DNA from 3 places in the Klebsiella sp. B345 genome. Region 1 is predicted to be linked to each of the others. Evidence: predicted binding sites of a transcription regulator. Region 1 holds the regulator's gene; each other region holds the start of a gene.
What was found. The regulator PurR, encoded in region 1, represses purine synthesis genes. The targets are predictions, from matches to a motif close to CANGCAAACGTTTGCNTG.

Region 2: a site for PurR is predicted at 3,465-3,482, ahead of purH (bifunctional phosphoribosylaminoimidazolecarboxamide formyltransferase/IMP cyclohydrolase). Genes of this name have one in related genera too.
Region 3: a site for PurR is predicted at 3,288-3,305, ahead of purL (phosphoribosylformylglycinamidine synthase). Genes of this name have one in related genera too.

Annotation. Positions count from the first base shown of each region.
Region 1 is NZ_CP180443.1:730,118-735,767, forward strand. It holds gene ACMYSO_RS03425 (MFS transporter) at 1-237, opposite strand, end outside; gene ACMYSO_RS03430 (YnhF family membrane protein) at 400-489, opposite strand; gene purR (HTH-type transcriptional repressor PurR) at 785-1,810, shown strand; gene punR (DNA-binding transcriptional activator PunR) at 1,829-2,740, opposite strand; gene punC (purine nucleoside transporter PunC) at 2,852-4,036, shown strand; gene cfa (cyclopropane fatty acyl phospholipid synthase) at 4,332-5,480, shown strand; gene ACMYSO_RS03455 (riboflavin synthase subunit alpha) at 5,598-5,650, opposite strand, start outside.
Region 2 is NZ_CP180443.1:3,236,812-3,242,461, reverse strand. It holds rRNA gene ACMYSO_RS15255 (23S ribosomal RNA) at 1-1,054, opposite strand, end outside; tRNA gene ACMYSO_RS15250 (tRNA-Glu) at 1,273-1,348, opposite strand; rRNA gene ACMYSO_RS15245 (16S ribosomal RNA) at 1,434-2,975, opposite strand; gene purH (bifunctional phosphoribosylaminoimidazolecarboxamide formyltransferase/IMP cyclohydrolase) at 3,592-5,181, shown strand; gene purD (phosphoribosylamine--glycine ligase) at 5,197-5,650, shown strand, end outside.
Region 3 is NZ_CP180443.1:1,737,396-1,743,045, forward strand. It holds gene purL (phosphoribosylformylglycinamidine synthase) at 1-3,213, opposite strand, end outside; gene mltF (membrane-bound lytic murein transglycosylase MltF) at 3,388-5,001, shown strand; gene tadA (tRNA adenosine(34) deaminase TadA) at 5,002-5,508, opposite strand; gene yfhb (phosphatidylglycerophosphatase C) at 5,567-5,650, opposite strand, start outside.

The sequences.
Region 1 (5,650 bases):
GATAGCCATCAGGAAAATGAGCGCGTTTCTTCGCGCGCGATGAGACAGCAGCAGCGTCATCAGCGGCGCACCTACCATCACACCGATCGCATAGGCGCTGATCAGCATTCCCGCAGCCGGAATAGACACGTCGACGCCTTTGGCAATGACCGGCAATAATCCCATCGGGGAAAACTCCGTCGTACCAATACCAAATGCGCCTATCGCCAGCGCGAGCAGGGGAAAGTTGATTTTCATTGCATGACTCCAGCAGACCGTCATCGGCGACGGTATCTCATCAGAAGTCAAAAGCATGACATCAATCACAGAAAAACAAAAGTAAACGAAATGGCAAAAGATTTTTGCGAAAATGATAATAATGGCGGGAACGGGGGGAAAGTGACCTCTCCCCCGGGAAAATTAGTGCAGAACTGCGGTCAGCCCGGCGGCAACGATTAGACCTAGAACAATAATCGTTGTTGTCAGCGAAAATTTTAAATCTGTATCCATCAATTTTTCCCCCTGTTTTCCCCACACGAAAAGTGAGCTTGCTCATTTTTGCACAATATCGCATAAAAATCTTCCAGGATTTAGGGTGATACACATTTTTGCTCTTCCCCTTTGCCGCAAGATCGGACAAAATCCCACGCTAATTTGAAAGCGTATCGGCCATTGACCCCTTCCTGTCGTTCTGTGTCGTTTTCCCGACGTGATGCAATGTTGAACATTGTATTCAGGGTGTGTTTAGGCAAACGTTTACGTACCGATTATCAGACGTTCAGGTCAAGGTCTGGAGTGAGAAGTAATGGCAACTATTAAAGATGTAGCGAAGCGCGCAAACGTTTCCACTACAACAGTATCACATGTTATTAACAAAACCCGTTTCGTCGCGGAAGAGACCCGCAATGCGGTCTGGGCAGCAATCAAAGAACTGCACTACTCACCCAGTGCCGTCGCGCGAAGCCTGAAGGTTAATCACACCAAATCGATTGGTCTGCTGGCGACCAGCAGCGAAGCGGCCTATTTTGCTGAAATTATCGAAGCTGTTGAAAAAAGCTGCTTCCAGAAAGGCTATACCCTGATTCTGGGTAATGCGTGGAACGATCTCGAAAAACAGCAGGCCTACCTGTCTATGATGGCGCAAAAGCGCGTCGACGGCCTGCTGGTCATGTGCTCCGAGTATCCGGAATCGGTGCTGAGCATGCTCGAAGAGTACCGCCATATTCCGATGGTGGTAATGGACTGGGGTGAGTCCAAGGCCGACTTTACTGATTCAGTCATCGATAACGCCTTTGAAGGCGGCTATATGGCCGGTCGTTATCTGGTGGAACGTGGCCATCGCGAAATTGGCGTGATCCCTGGCCCGCTCGAACGAAACACCGGTGCCGGACGACTGGCGGGCTTTATGAAAGCCATGGAAGAGGCCCAGATTTCTGTACCGGAAAACTGGATTGAACAGGGTGACTTCGAACCAGAGTCCGGCTATCGCGCGATGCAGCATATCCTGAACCAACCGCACCGTCCGACGGCAGTCTTCTGCGGCGGCGACATCATGGCGATGGGCGCTATTTGCGCGGCAGATGAAATGGGGCTGCGAGTGCCGCAGGATATTTCGCTGATCGGCTATGATAACGTGCGCAACGCCCGCTACTTCAGCCCGGCGCTGACCACGATTCATCAGCCGAAAGACTCCCTCGGCGAAGCCGCGTTTAATATGCTGATGGATCGCATCGTCAACAAGCGTGAAGAGTCCCAGTCTATCGAGGTTCACCCGCGTCTGGTGGAGCGTCGTTCCGTCGTTGACGGTCCGTTTGTCGATTACCGCCGCTAGTCCCCTCCCCGGCGCCGGTTATTCCGGCGCCCGCAACCATTCCCGGTTTAACGTTTCACTATCACCGAGATAATCCAGCATCCACAGCAGCGCAGGCGATGCATCGCTCTGTTGCCAGGTCAGGCAGCACGCCGCATCCGGAAACGGATTTTCCAGCTCAAGGGCGGTCCATTCTCCACGGTCGATCCACGGACGGGCAAAGTGCGTCGGTACCATCCCTACGCAAAGCCCGGCAGACAGGCAGGTGGCTGAGGATTCCCAGTCGGGCACCACCACGCGCTTTTGGTTATCCAACAGCCAGGTCGTGCGCTTGGGTAATGACCGGGAGGTATCTTCTCTGACCAAAGAGGGCCAGTTGCGCAACTCATCATCACTCAGCGGGCTGGTCATCTGCGCCAGTGGATGATGGCTGGCTACCACGCAGTGCCAGTTCAGCATGCCCATATCGCGAAAGGCGTAGCGCCCCCCCACCGGAATCGAACGCGTCGCCCCAATCGCCAGCTCCACGCGGCCATCCGCCAGCGCATCCCAGACGCCGTTGAACACTTCCTGAAAGACAATCAGTTCAACATCGGAAAAGTGACGATAAAAATCGACAATCATCTGGCGCATCCGCGCCGGTTTGACGATGTCATCGACGGCAATCGACAGCTGGCCGCGCCAGCCATTGGCTATCTGCTGGCACTGCTGGCGGGTGATCTGCATTTTTTTGATAACAGAGCGCCCTTCCTGTAAAAACCAGACCCCGGCCGGGGTTAATTCGACATCGCGATGGCGACGTTCGAACAGCGGAACTGCCAGCCACTCTTCCAGCTGACGGACGGTGTAGCTGATAGCGGAAGGGACGCGATGGAGTTCCTGCGCTGCTGCACTAAAGCTGCCGTTGCGGGCGACAGCATCAACAACTTCCAGCGAGTATTCAGACCACATATTCTGCCTACAAAATTTTTGAATGCATGTAGCAAATATTAGCGTTTCACAAGCCAGAATGCACTCCCTACACTCTGCGGCATTATACCGGCATCAGCAGAAGAGAATGTTATGCAACAACCTGGGAAAGGATTTTTAGTTTGGCTGGCGGGACTCAGCGTGTTGGGTTTCCTGGCCACCGATATGTACCTACCGGCCTTCGCCGCGATTCAACACGACCTCAACACCTCCGCGGCCTCGGTCAGCGCCAGCCTGAGCCTGTTCCTCGCCGGCTTCGCTATCGGACAACTGTTCTGGGGCCCACTCTCTGACCGTTACGGGCGTAAACCGATTCTGCTGAGCGGCCTCGCGATCTTCGCCATCAGCTGTCTGGGGATGCTGTGGGTCCGCGACGCGACGCTGATGCTGGTCCTGCGCTTTATTCAGGCCATCGGCGTTTGTGCCGCTGCGGTCACCTGGCAGGCGATGGTGACGGACTATTATCCAGCCCAGAAAACAAACCGTATTTTCGCCACCATCATGCCGCTGGTGGGATTATCGCCGGCGCTGGCGCCGCTGCTCGGCAGCTGGCTGCTTAACCATCTGGAATGGCAGGCGATTTTTGCCACCCTTTTCGCCATCGCCCTGCTGCTGATGGTCCCGACCCTGCGCCTGAAGCCGGTGCATAAACCAGCCGGCGATGCCCAGAAGAAACTGACCTTCCTGACGCTGCTGCGCTCACGTGAATACAGCGGTAACGTGCTGATCTACGCCGCCTGCTCTGCCAGCTTCTTTGCCTGGCTGACCGGCTCGCCGTTTATTCTGCATGACATGGGTTATGGTCCAACGGCTATCGGGCTGAGCTACGTGCCACAAACCATTGCTTTCCTGATTGGGGGTTATGGCTGCCGCGCAGCGCTGCAGAAATGGCAGGGCCAGCAATTGCTGCCGTGGCTACTGGTGGTGTTCGCCGTCAGCGTTGCTGCCACCTGGATGGTCGGGCGACTTGAAAATGCTTCCATCGTCGGCGTGATGATTCCATTCTGCGTGATGGCGATTGTTAACGGCGGGATATACCCGATCGTCGTCGCCCAGGCACTGAAACCATTCCCACAGGCTACCGGCCGCGCCGCCGCGCTGCAGAACACCCTGCAGCTCGGGCTGTGCTTCCTGACCAGCCTGCTGGTATCCGCGCTGATCGCAACACCGCTGCTGACCACCACCAGCGTGATGCTGGTTTCTATCGTGCTGGCCGGGATTGGCTACCTCATGCAACGCCAGAACGCCTACCTGACGGTAGGCTCATCTCACGCCTGACCTGTTATAAGCATGCTTTGGCCCAGTAATTAGCATGCTAAGAGGTTTTTATTGAAAGCCGGATTTCAGCAGCCTATACTGGATCCGGCATCACATAAATAGACCTTTAATTGTTTTTAACGGGAGCAGGATGCGTCTCGTTTCACCATGGATGGCCTTTCGGCAAGGGTTATCGCCCTTCCTCTGTTCTACGTCGGATAGCAGCTTCACGGATATTCCGTGAGATTTCTCACAAAGCCAAAAAAGCGTCTACGCTGTTTTAAGGTTCTGATCACTTGGGCGTGATGGAGAAGCTATGAGTTCATCGTGTATAGAAGAAGTAAGCGTACCAAACGACGACTGGTACCGAATTGTAGCCGAGTTACTCGGTCGCGCGGGCATTGAAATTAATGGTTCCGCTCCCTCCGATTTGCAGATTAAAAACCCGCTTTTCTTTAAACGTGTTTTGCAAGAAGGTTCACTAGGACTCGGCGAGAGTTATATGGACGGCTGGTGGGATTGCGAGCGTCTGGATATATTCTTCCATCGTGTGCTGCGCGCCGGACTGGAAAACCAGCTCCCGCACCATCTTAAAGATACGCTACGTATTGCTGGCGCTCGCCTGTTTAATCTGCAAAGTAAAAAGCGTTCCTGGATTGTCGGGAAAGAACATTACGATCTTGGCAATGACCTTTTCAGCCGGATGCTCGATCCCTATATGCAATATTCCTGCGCCTACTGGAAAGACGCACAATCACTGGAAGAGGCTCAGCAGGCAAAACTGGATCTTATCTGCCGGAAGCTGCAGCTGGAGCCAGGCATGCGGGTTCTGGACATTGGTTGCGGCTGGGGTGGTCTGGCCTATTACATGGCGAAGCACTATAACGTCAGCGTGGTTGGCGTGACCATTTCTGCCGAGCAGCAAAAAATGGCCCAGCAGCGTTGCGAGGGACTGGACGTCACCATTTTGCTCCAGGATTACCGCGACCTTGAGGACAGCTTTGACCGGATTGTCTCCGTCGGAATGTTTGAACACGTCGGTCCGAAAAATTACGCCACCTATTTTAACGTGGTTGACCGCAATCTGAATGCCGATGGTCGTTTCTTACTACACACTATCGGTTCGAAAAAAACCGACCACAGCGTTGACCCGTGGATTAATAAATATATTTTCCCGAACGGTTGTTTGCCGTCAGTTCGTCAGATTGCCCAGGCCAGTGAATCACACTTTGTGATGGAGGACTGGCATAATATGGGAGCCGACTACGATACCACGCTGATGGCCTGGTGCGCGCGTTTCATGGCCACCTGGCCGGATATTGCAGATAACTACTCAGAACGATTTAAACGTATGTTCAGTTATTATCTGAACGCCTGCGCCGGAGCTTTTCGTGCGCGCGATATTCAGCTGTGGCAAGTGGTCTTTTCACGCGGGGTTGAAAACGGCCTGCGGGTAGCACGTTAAATTCTCCCCCGTTACGACGGGGGACATGCTTTTATTACGTATGGCCTGTATACCCAAAATAATTCGAGCTGCCTGGGTATTGGCTACACCCAGGCAACGTGAAGGATCAAGGGTATATTACTCTTCGGCGGCGTTCTGCGCCGCGTCTTTTGCCGCCAGTAGGCGTTCTA
Region 2 (5,650 bases), 2.5 Mb from region 1:
CTGGCTGTCTGTGCCTTCCCACATCGTTTCCCACTTAACCATGACTTTGGGACCTTAGCTGGCGGTCTGGGTTGTTTCCCTCTTCACGACGGACGTTAGCACCCGCCGTGTGTCTCCCGTGATAACATTCTTCGGTATTCGTAGTTTGCATCGGGTTGGTAAGTCGGGATGACCCCCTAGCCGAAACAGTGCTCTACCCCCGAAGATGAGTTCACGAGGCGCTACCTAAATAGCTTTCGGGGAGAACCAGCTATCTCCCGGTTTGATTGGCCTTTCACCCCCAGCCACAAGTCATCCGCTAATTTTTCAACATTAGTCGGTTCGGTCCTCCAGTTAGTGTTACCCAACCTTCAACCTGCCCATGGCTAGATCACCGGGTTTCGGGTCTATACCCTGCAACTTAACGCCCAGTTAAGACTCGGTTTCCCTGCGGCTCCCCTATACGGTTAACCTTGCTACAGAATATAAGTCGCTGACCCATTATACAAAAGGTACGCAGTCACCTAACAAGTAGGCTCCCACTGCTTGTACGTACACGGTTTCAGGTTCTTTTTCACTCCCCTCGCCGGGGTTCTTTTCGCCTTTCCCTCACGGTACTGGTTCACTATCGGTCAGTCAGGAGTATTTAGCCTTGGAGGATGGTCCCCCCATATTCAGACAGGATACCACGTGTCCCGCCCTACTCTTCGAGTTCACAACGTGTGCATTTTAGTGTACGGGGCTATCACCCTGTACCGCCGGACTTTCCAGACCGTTCCACTAACACACACGCTGATTCAGACTCTGGGCTCCTCCCCGTTCGCTCGCCGCTACTGGGGGAATCTCGGTTGATTTCTTTTCCTCGGGGTACTTAGATGTTTCAGTTCCCCCGGTTCGCTTCGTTAAGCTATGTATTCACTTAACGATAGTGTGTCGAAACACACTGGGTTTCCCCATTCGGAAATCGCCGGTTATAACGGTTCATATCACCTTACCGACGCTTATCGCAGATTAGCACGTCCTTCATCGCCTCTGACTGCCAGGGCATCCACCGTGTACGCTTAGTCGCTTAACCTCACAACCCGAAGCTGTTTCGTAAAACAGTCCGCGTTGCGAAAATTTGAGAGACTCGAACACACCGCTTTTCCTTTCTTATTACGGAGAAAGGAAACAGTGTGTCGTTTCAATTTTCAGCTTGATCCAGATTTTTAAAGAGCAAATATCTCAAACGTGATTCCGGAGAACCAGTTTTGAGATATTGAGGTCGGCGACTTTCACTCACAAACCAGCAAGTGGCGTCCCCTAGGGGATTCGAACCCCTGTTACCGCCGTGAAAGGGCGGTGTCCTGGGCCTCTAGACGAAGGGGACACTGAAGTCTCAATCGCAAGACGCCTTGCTATTTACTTTTCATCAGACAATCTGTGTGGACACTACAAAGGCAGGTTCTTTCAGGTAAGGAGGTGATCCAACCGCAGGTTCCCCTACGGTTACCTTGTTACGACTTCACCCCAGTCATGAATCACAAAGTGGTAAGCGCCCTCCCGAAGGTTAAGCTACCTACTTCTTTTGCAACCCACTCCCATGGTGTGACGGGCGGTGTGTACAAGGCCCGGGAACGTATTCACCGTAGCATTCTGATCTACGATTACTAGCGATTCCGACTTCATGGAGTCGAGTTGCAGACTCCAATCCGGACTACGACATACTTTATGAGGTCCGCTTGCTCTCGCGAGGTCGCTTCTCTTTGTATATGCCATTGTAGCACGTGTGTAGCCCTACTCGTAAGGGCCATGATGACTTGACGTCATCCCCACCTTCCTCCAGTTTATCACTGGCAGTCTCCTTTGAGTTCCCGGCCGGACCGCTGGCAACAAAGGATAAGGGTTGCGCTCGTTGCGGGACTTAACCCAACATTTCACAACACGAGCTGACGACAGCCATGCAGCACCTGTCTCAGAGTTCCCGAAGGCACCAAAGCATCTCTGCTAAGTTCTCTGGATGTCAAGAGTAGGTAAGGTTCTTCGCGTTGCATCGAATTAAACCACATGCTCCACCGCTTGTGCGGGCCCCCGTCAATTCATTTGAGTTTTAACCTTGCGGCCGTACTCCCCAGGCGGTCGACTTAACGCGTTAGCTCCGGAAGCCACTCCTCAAGGGAACAACCTCCAAGTCGACATCGTTTACAGCGTGGACTACCAGGGTATCTAATCCTGTTTGCTCCCCACGCTTTCGCACCTGAGCGTCAGTCTTTGTCCAGGGGGCCGCCTTCGCCACCGGTATTCCTCCAGATCTCTACGCATTTCACCGCTACACCTGGAATTCTACCCCCTCTACAAGACTCAAGCTTGCCAGTTTCAAATGCAGTTCCCAGGTTGAGCCCGGGGATTTCACATCTGACTTAACAAACCGCCTGCGTGCGCTTTACGCCCAGTAATTCCGATTAACGCTTGCACCCTCCGTATTACCGCGGCTGCTGGCACGGAGTTAGCCGGTGCTTCTTCTGCGAGTAACGTCAATCACTAAGGTTATTAACCTTAATGCCTTCCTCCTCGCTGAAAGTACTTTTACAACCCGAAGGCCTTCTTCATACACGCGGCATGGCTGCATCAGGCTTGCGCCCATTGTGCAATATTCCCCACTGCTGCCTCCCGTAGGAGTCTGGACCGTGTCTCAGTTCCAGTGTGGCTGGTCATCCTCTCAGACCAGCTAGGGATCGTCGCCTAGGTGAGCCATTACCCCACCTACTAGCTAATCCCATCTGGGCACATCTGATGGCATGAGGCCCGAAGGTCCCCCACTTTGGTCTTGCGACGTTATGCGGTATTAGCTACCGTTTCCAGTAGTTATCCCCCTCCATCAGGCAGTTTCCCAGACATTACTCACCCGTCCGCCGCTCGTCACCCGGAGAGCAAGCTCTCCTGTGCTACCGCCCGACTTGCATGTGTTAGGCCTGCCGCCAGCGTTCAATCTGAGCCATGATCAAACTCTTCAATTTAAGTTTGATGCTCGTGAATTAAACTTCGTAATGAATTACGTATGTTCACTCAGAGACTTGGTATTCATTTTTCGTCCGAGGACGTTAAGAATCCATGTCACTTTGAGTGCCCACACAGATTGTCTGATAAATTGTTAAAGAGCAGTGCGACGGCGCTTAGCGCTCTGTCGCGAGGTGGCGTATATTACGCTTTCCTCTTTCAGAGTCAACCTCATTTTTCAGAAGTTTTCTCTTTCAACCCGGCGGCTTGTTTGCCGTTGTTCCGTGTCGATGGAGGCGCATTATAGGGAGTTCTCGAGAGCCCGCAATAGAAAAATTGCAGAAAAATGACTGACTGCTGCATTCCCCAGCAAAACCCCGCTTTATACCCTGTTACACACAGGATTATCCACAGACAGAGGCCATCTCACCCTGACAAAGGTCGGCAAAATGCCCTTCTATATAGAAGAGATCGCTGTGTAAAAGAGAAAGATCAAAATTCGCGAGCGTTGCGCAAACGTTTTCGTTACAATGCCGCGCAATAACACGGATGCCCGGTTGGGTGCGTTAGGTGAGTTTTTAGGCAAAAACTCACCTAACGCTCTCTGTAATGTTCAAATCCTGGGGATTTAATACCATGCAACAACGTCGTCCAGTCCGCCGTGCCCTGCTCAGTGTTTCTGACAAGGCCGGTATCGTCGAATTCGCGCAGGCACTTTCCGCTCGTGGTGTTGAGCTACTGTCTACCGGTGGTACCGCACGCCTGCTGGCTGATAAAGGTCTGCCGGTAACCGAAGTCTCTGACTACACCGGTTTCCCGGAAATGATGGATGGACGTGTTAAGACCCTGCATCCAAAAGTGCATGGCGGCATCCTCGGCCGTCGCGGCCAGGATGATGAGATTATGGCGCAGCACGCCATCTCTCCTATTGATATGGTAGTTGTTAACCTTTACCCGTTTGCGGAAACCGTCGCACGTGAAGGTTGCTCGCTGGAAGATGCAGTCGAAAATATCGATATCGGCGGCCCGACCATGGTGCGTTCCGCGGCCAAGAACCATAAAGACGTCGCTATCGTAGTGAAGAGCAGTGACTACGACGCCATTATTAACGAGATGGACGCCAACGACGGCTCCCTGACCCTGGCTACCCGCTTCGACCTCGCGATTAAAGCTTTCGAACACACTGCAGCCTATGACAGCATGATCGCCAACTACTTTGGCAGCATGGTTCCGGCCTATCATGGTGAGACGCAGGAAGCATCCGGCCGTTTCCCACGCACGCTGAATCTGAACTTCATTAAGAAGCAGGATATGCGTTACGGTGAGAACAGCCACCAGCAGGCAGCCTTCTATATAGAAGAAAGCATTAAAGAAGCCTCCGTCGCCACCGCGCAGCAGGTGCAGGGCAAAGCCCTCTCTTATAACAACATTGCCGATACCGATGCGGCACTGGAGTGCGTGAAAGAGTTCAGCGAACCGGCATGCGTCATCGTTAAGCACGCCAACCCATGCGGCGTCGCGGTTAGCGACACGATTCTGGATGCTTACGATCGCGCCTACAAAACTGACCCAACCTCAGCCTTCGGCGGCATTATCGCCTTCAACCGCGAGCTGGATGCCGAAACCGCACAGGCCATCATCTCTCGCCAGTTCGTCGAAGTGATCATTGCCCCATCAGCCAGTGAAGCTGCGCTGAAAATTACGGCAGCGAAGCAGAACGTCCGCGTTCTGATCTGCGGCGAATGGGCTGCACGCGTGCCGGGCCTCGATTTCAAACGTGTCAACGGTGGACTGCTGGTACAGGATCGCGATCTGGGCATGGTCACCGCCGATGATCTGCGCGTGGTCACTAAACGTCAGCCAGACGCACAAGAGCTGCGCGATGCGCTGTTCTGCTGGAAAGTAGCGAAGTTCGTGAAATCCAACGCCATTGTGTATGCCAAAGAGAACATGACCATCGGCATTGGCGCGGGCCAGATGAGCCGCGTCTACTCCGCTAAAATTGCTGGCATTAAAGCCGGTGACGAAGGTCTGGAAGTTAAAGGCTCAGCGATGGCCTCCGATGCCTTCTTCCCGTTCCGGGATGGTATCGATGCGGCTGCCGCAGTGGGCGTCACCTGCGTGATTCAACCAGGCGGATCCATTCGCGACGAAGAAGTCATTGCCGCTGCCGACGAACACGGCATCGCGATGATCTTCACCGACATGCGTCACTTCCGCCATTAATTCACGGAGCAGAACATGAAAGTATTAGTGATTGGTAACGGCGGGCGCGAGCACGCGCTGGGATGGAAAGCCGCACAGTCTCCGTTGGTGGACACCGTGTACGTCGCGCCGGGTAACGCCGGTACCGCGCTGGAACCTGCGCTGCAGAACGTGAATATCGGCGTGACCGATATTCCGGCATTGCTGAGCTTTGCCCAGCGCGAAAAGATCGACCTGACCATCGTCGGCCCGGAAGCGCCGCTGGTGATTGGCGTGGTGGATGCCTTCCGTGCGGCTGGTCTGAAAATCTTCGGACCGACCGAAGGCGCCGCCCAGCTGGAAGGCTCTAAAGCGTTCACCAAAGATTTCCTCGCACGGCATAACATCCCGACTGCGGAATATCAGAATTTCACCGACGTCGAGCCTGCGCTGGCCTACCTGCGCGAGAAAGGCGCACCGATCGTCATCAAAGCGGACGGTCTGGCTGCCG
Region 3 (5,650 bases), 1.0 Mb from region 1:
GTGCACATCGATGGCATCAAAGCCCGCGCGATGGAAGGCAGCCGCCATTTCAACATGCGAGTTGACGCCCTGCTCGCGCAGCACGGCCACCTTCGGACGTGCGCCGGTGGCGATATACGGTGCAGCAATATCTTCGCTGATATCGAAGGACAGCTTAACGTTAAGGCCCGGATCGTTATCGCGGCTTTTCGCTTCGTGTTCGCTATCGGCACACTCAGGGTTATCGCGCAGACGCTGCATCTGCCAGGTGGTTTCCGCCCACCACATGCGCAGCGTGGTGCGGCTTTCGCTGAACACCGGTTGGCCATCAGCAGTGATAACAAAACGGTCACCTACCGTCGCCTGTCCCAGATAGTGGACGCAATCTGCCAGACCGTGAGAGGCCAACAGGGCTTCCACCGCCTCGCGATCCGCCGCGCGAACCTGGATAACCGCGCCCAGCTCTTCGTTAAACAGCGCTGCCAGACGATCGTCACCCAGCGCGGCGATATCAGCCGTCAGACCACAGTGGCCGGTAAAGGCCATCTCTGCCAGAGTCACCAGCAGACCGCCGTCTGAGCGGTCGTGGTACGCCAGCAGCTTACGTTCCGCCACCAGCGCCTGCATCGCATCCCAGAAGCCTTTCAGTTGGGCAACATCGCGAACGTCGGCCGGCACATCGCCCAGTTGGCGATAGACCTGCGCCAGTGCGGTGGCACCGAGCGCATTGTGGCCTTTGCCTAAATCAATCAGCAGCAGAGCGTTATCTTCTGTGGAGAGCTGTGGCGTCACGGTATGACGGACATCTTCCACTCGGGCAAACGCGGAAATCACCAGCGACAGCGGCGAGGTCATCTCACGCTGCTCGCTGCCTTCCTGCCAGCGGGTTTTCATCGACATCGAGTCTTTACCCACCGGGATTGTCAGGCCCAGGGCCGGACACAGCTCTTCACCCACCGCTTTCACCGCTTCATACAGGCCGGCATCTTCACCTGGGTGACCGGCTGCGGCCATCCAGTTAGCGGAGAGTTTCACGCGATTCAACGCCCCAATTTGCGTCGCCGCAACGTTGGTCAGCGCTTCCCCCACAGCCAGGCGGGCAGAAGCGGCAAAGTCGAGCAGCGCAACCGGCGCACGTTCGCCGATAGCCATCGCTTCACCGTAGTAGCTGTCGAGGCTGGCGGTGGTCACCGCGCAGTTCGCCACCGGGATCTGCCACGGCCCAACCATCTGATCGCGAGCAACCATACCGGTGACGCTACGGTCACCGATGGTCACGAGGAAGGTTTTTTCCGCCACGGCTGGTAAATGCAGGACGCGGTTGACGGCATCGGCCAGGGTAATGGGCTGACGATCCAGCGCTTCACCTTTGACTTTCAGGGTCTGCACATCACGGGTCATTTTCGGCGTTTTACCCAGCAGCACGTCCAGCGGCAGGTCGATCGGCTGATCGTTGAAGTGGGAATCGCTCATGTTGAGGTGCAGCGCTTCGGTGGCCTCACCGATCACCGCATAAGGCGCGCGCTCGCGGCGGCACAGTTCATCAAACAGCGGCAGCTGCTCTGGCGCGACCGCCAGCACATAGCGTTCCTGAGATTCGTTACACCAGATTTCCAGCGGGCTCATGCCCGGCTCATCGCTGAGGATATCGCGCAGCTGGAATTTACCACCGCGTCCGCCGTCGCTCACCAGCTCCGGCATGGCGTTAGACAGGCCGCCCGCGCCGACGTCGTGGATAAACAGAATCGGGTTGTCGTCGCCCAGTTGCCAGCAGCGGTCAATCACTTCCTGGCAACGGCGTTCCATTTCCGGGTTATCACGCTGTACCGAGGCAAAGTCGAGGTCGGCATCGGACTGACCGGAGGCCATTGAGGAGGCCGCTCCGCCGCCCAGACCGATATTCATCGCCGGGCCGCCCAGGACGATCAGTTTCGCACCTACGGTGATCTCGCCTTTCTGCACGTGTTCGCCGCGGATGTTACCGATCCCGCCAGCCAGCATGATCGGCTTATGATACCCACGCAGCTCTTCGCCGTTGTGGCTGGTCACTTTTTCTTCATAGGTACGGAAATAACCGTTCAGCGCCGGGCGACCAAATTCGTTGTTAAACGCTGCGCCGCCCAGCGGGCCATCGGTCATGATATCCAGTGCGGTAACGATGCGCTCCGGCTTACCGAAGTCTTCTTCCCACGGCTGTTCAAAACCAGGAATACGCAGGTTAGATACCGAGAAGCCCACCAGGCCCGCTTTCGGCTTCGCCCCACGGCCGGTCGCTCCTTCATCACGTATTTCACCGCCGGAGCCGGTCGCCGCGCCCGGCCACGGAGAAATAGCCGTCGGGTGATTGTGCGTTTCAACCTTCATCAGAATATGTGCATCTTCCTGATGGTAGTCATAGCGGCCTTTTTCGCGATCGGCAAAGAAGCGCCCTACCTGCGAACCTTCCATGACTGCAGCGTTATCTTTATAGGCGGACAGAACGTAATCCGGCGTCTTTTCGAAGGTGTTTTTGATCATCTTAAACAGCGACTTCGGCTGCTGTTCGCCATCGATGACCCAGTCGGCGTTAAAAATCTTGTGACGGCAGTGCTCGGAGTTCGCCTGGGCAAACATATACAGTTCAATGTCGTTGGGATTACGCCCCAGCGTGGTAAAGGCATCGAACAGGTAGTCGATTTCGTCTTCCGCCAGCGCCAGCCCCAGACGGAGGTTAGCGTCAATCAGCGCCTGACGCCCCTGACCCAGCATATCGACGCTGGTAACCGGCGTCGGCTGATGCTGAGCGAAAAGTTGCTCACCCGCTTCCAGCGTATCAAAGACGCTTTCCATCATCCGGTCGTGAAGTTCACTCGCGACGGTGGCCCACTGCGCTTCGTTCAGGGTGCTGGCTTCGACATAGTACGCCACACCGCGCTCAAGGCGCACAACCTGAGACAGGCCGCAGTTATGGGCGATATCGGTAGCTTTAGAAGACCAGGGGGAGATGGTGCCAGGGCGGGGAGTGACGAGCAGTAATTTACCGGTTGGGGTATGGCTTTTTAAATCAGGACCATACTTAAGCAGTCGCGCCAGACTCTCTCGTTCGTCGCCGCTTAACGGCGCGCTCAGATCGGCAAAATGAACATACTCTGCATATATAGTGCTAACCGGCAGGTTCGCCGCCTGGAAACGTGCCAGCAGTTTATTAATTCGAAATGCCGACAGTGCAGGTGAACCACGCAAAATTTCCATCATAAGTCTCTCGTCTTCGCAGCTTTCAATATGAGCCAGGGGGGAAACGGGCGCCATTATAGTGAATCCTGAGCCGCGACGAAACCGTTTGCGTGGAAATAAAATGATTCCCCTGGTTTATCAATTAATGTGACCGCCCTCGCGAATAAGTTGCCAATTGACGCATTCTTAAGCAAAATGCCGCTCATTCGACATCTGTCTTTTCACTTTCCCGCGAATAGCCTGCTGAGGAACTCAGAGCTGCAGAAGATTAACTATCTGAAAAAACTGAAGATTAATTATCTGCTCATCGGCATTGTGACCTTATTGCTGGCGGCCGCCCTGTGGCCGTCGATCCCGTGGTCTGGCAAGCCAGAGAACCGCGTTGCCGGGATTATCGCCCGCGGGGAGTTGCGTATCAGCACCATCAATTCGCCGCTGACCTTCGCCACTATCAATGACAAAACCTATGGGTTGGATTACGAGCTGGCTAAACAGTTCGCCGACTACCTCGGGGTGCCGCTGAAAGTGACCGTCCGGCAAAATATCAGCCAGCTGTTCGACGACCTGGATAACGGCAAGGCCGATATGCTAGCCGCCGGGCTGGTCTATAACTCGGAGCGGGTCAAAAACTACCAGCCCGGACCGAGCTACTACTCTGTGTCCCAGCAGCTGGTTTATCGGGTCGGCAGCCTGCGACCGCGTAGTCTTGCCAGCCTCACGGCTGATCAGTTGGCCATCGCCCCAGGCCACGTTGCGATTAACGACCTGCAGGCGCTGAAAGCACATAAATACCCGGACCTCGGCTGGCGCGTAGATGAAAAGCGTGGGACTACCGCGCTGATGCAGGCGGTGATTGACGGCGAGCTTGATTACACCATTGCCGATTCGGTGGCGGTCAGCCTGTTCCAGCGCGTTCATCCTGAGTTAGCCGTTGCACTGGATATTAGCGACGAGCAGCCGGTCACCTGGTTTAGCCTCAAGAGCGAGGACAACTCACTTTCAGCAGCGATGCTTGATTTCTTCGACACGATGAATGAAGACGGTACTCTGGCGCGGCTGGAAGAGAAGTACCTCGGGCACGGCAACGATTTCGATTATGTCGATACTCGAACCTTCCTGCGCGCCGTCGAAAATGCCCTGCCCGACCTGCAGCCGATGTTTGAAAAGTACGCCCGACAGATCGACTGGCGTCTGCTGGCGGCCATTGCGTGGCAGGAATCACACTGGGATCCGCAGGCCACCTCACCGACCGGGGTTCGCGGGATGATGATGCTGACCAAAAACACCGCACAGAGCCTGGGGTTGACCGACCGAACGGATGCAGATCAAAGCCTCAACGGCGGTATGCGCTACCTGCAGGATATGATGGGCAAGATACCGGATTCCGTCCCCAAAGATGAGCGGATCTGGTTTGCGCTCGCGGCGTACAACATGGGTTACGCCCATATGCTTGATGCGATTTCACTGACCAAAAAGCAGAAAGGCAATCCCGACAGCTGGGCGGACGTGAAGCAACGCCTGCCGTTGCTTAGCCAGAAACCTTATTACAGCAGGCTGAAATATGGCTACGCGCGCGGTCACGAGGCGTACGCGTATGTCGAAAACATCCGTAAATATCACATCAGCCTGGTGGGCTATTTGTCCGAGAAAGAGAGAAAGGAAGCGCAGAGGCTGGCGATGGCCGGAGACTATCCGGCGGTGATGCCGGACGAACTGGAGAAAGAGCCACGCACCATTCCCTTTTTCCAGTTTAATGCACAGTCTTTAGTCGACAACGCCAGACTGAAAATCCCCGGTCTGGGGCATTAACTACACGTCTTCGCCAGAACGCGCCTTTTTCAGCGCCTTTTTCTCTTCACGGCGCCAGCGGAAAAAGTCACTGAGCATTCCCGAGCACGATTCCGCCAGGATCCCTTCGCAGACGTCAACCCGATGATTCATTCCCGGATGGTGTAAAACGTCGATAAGCGATCCGGCCGCGCCGGTTTTTGCATCCCGGGCACCAAATACCAGCCGTGAAATCCGGCTATGCACCATCGCACCAGCACACATCACGCACGGTTCGAGGGTGACATACAATGTGGCGTCAATCAGGCGGTAGTTTTGCAGGACCATTCCCCCCTGACGCAAAGCCATAATTTCAGCATGCGCCGTCGGATCGTGGCGCCCGATAGGACGGTTCCAGCCTTCACCGATAACCTGATTATTGTGTACCAGCACGGCCCCGACCGGCACTTCGCCCTCTTCCCAGGCACGTTTCGCCAGCGTTAATGCGTGACGCATCCAGTATTCATCGTTTAGTTCATGGTCAGACAAAGCGGGCACTCCTGCGGAAAAAGCGGGGCGCATTATACATGGCAACCGGTATTACACACTATTCTAACTGGTGAAGATCGCCCTGCGGCGTGACGCGCCAGCGGTGCTGGCAAAAACAGAGCAACGGGTTATCCTGCTCGCT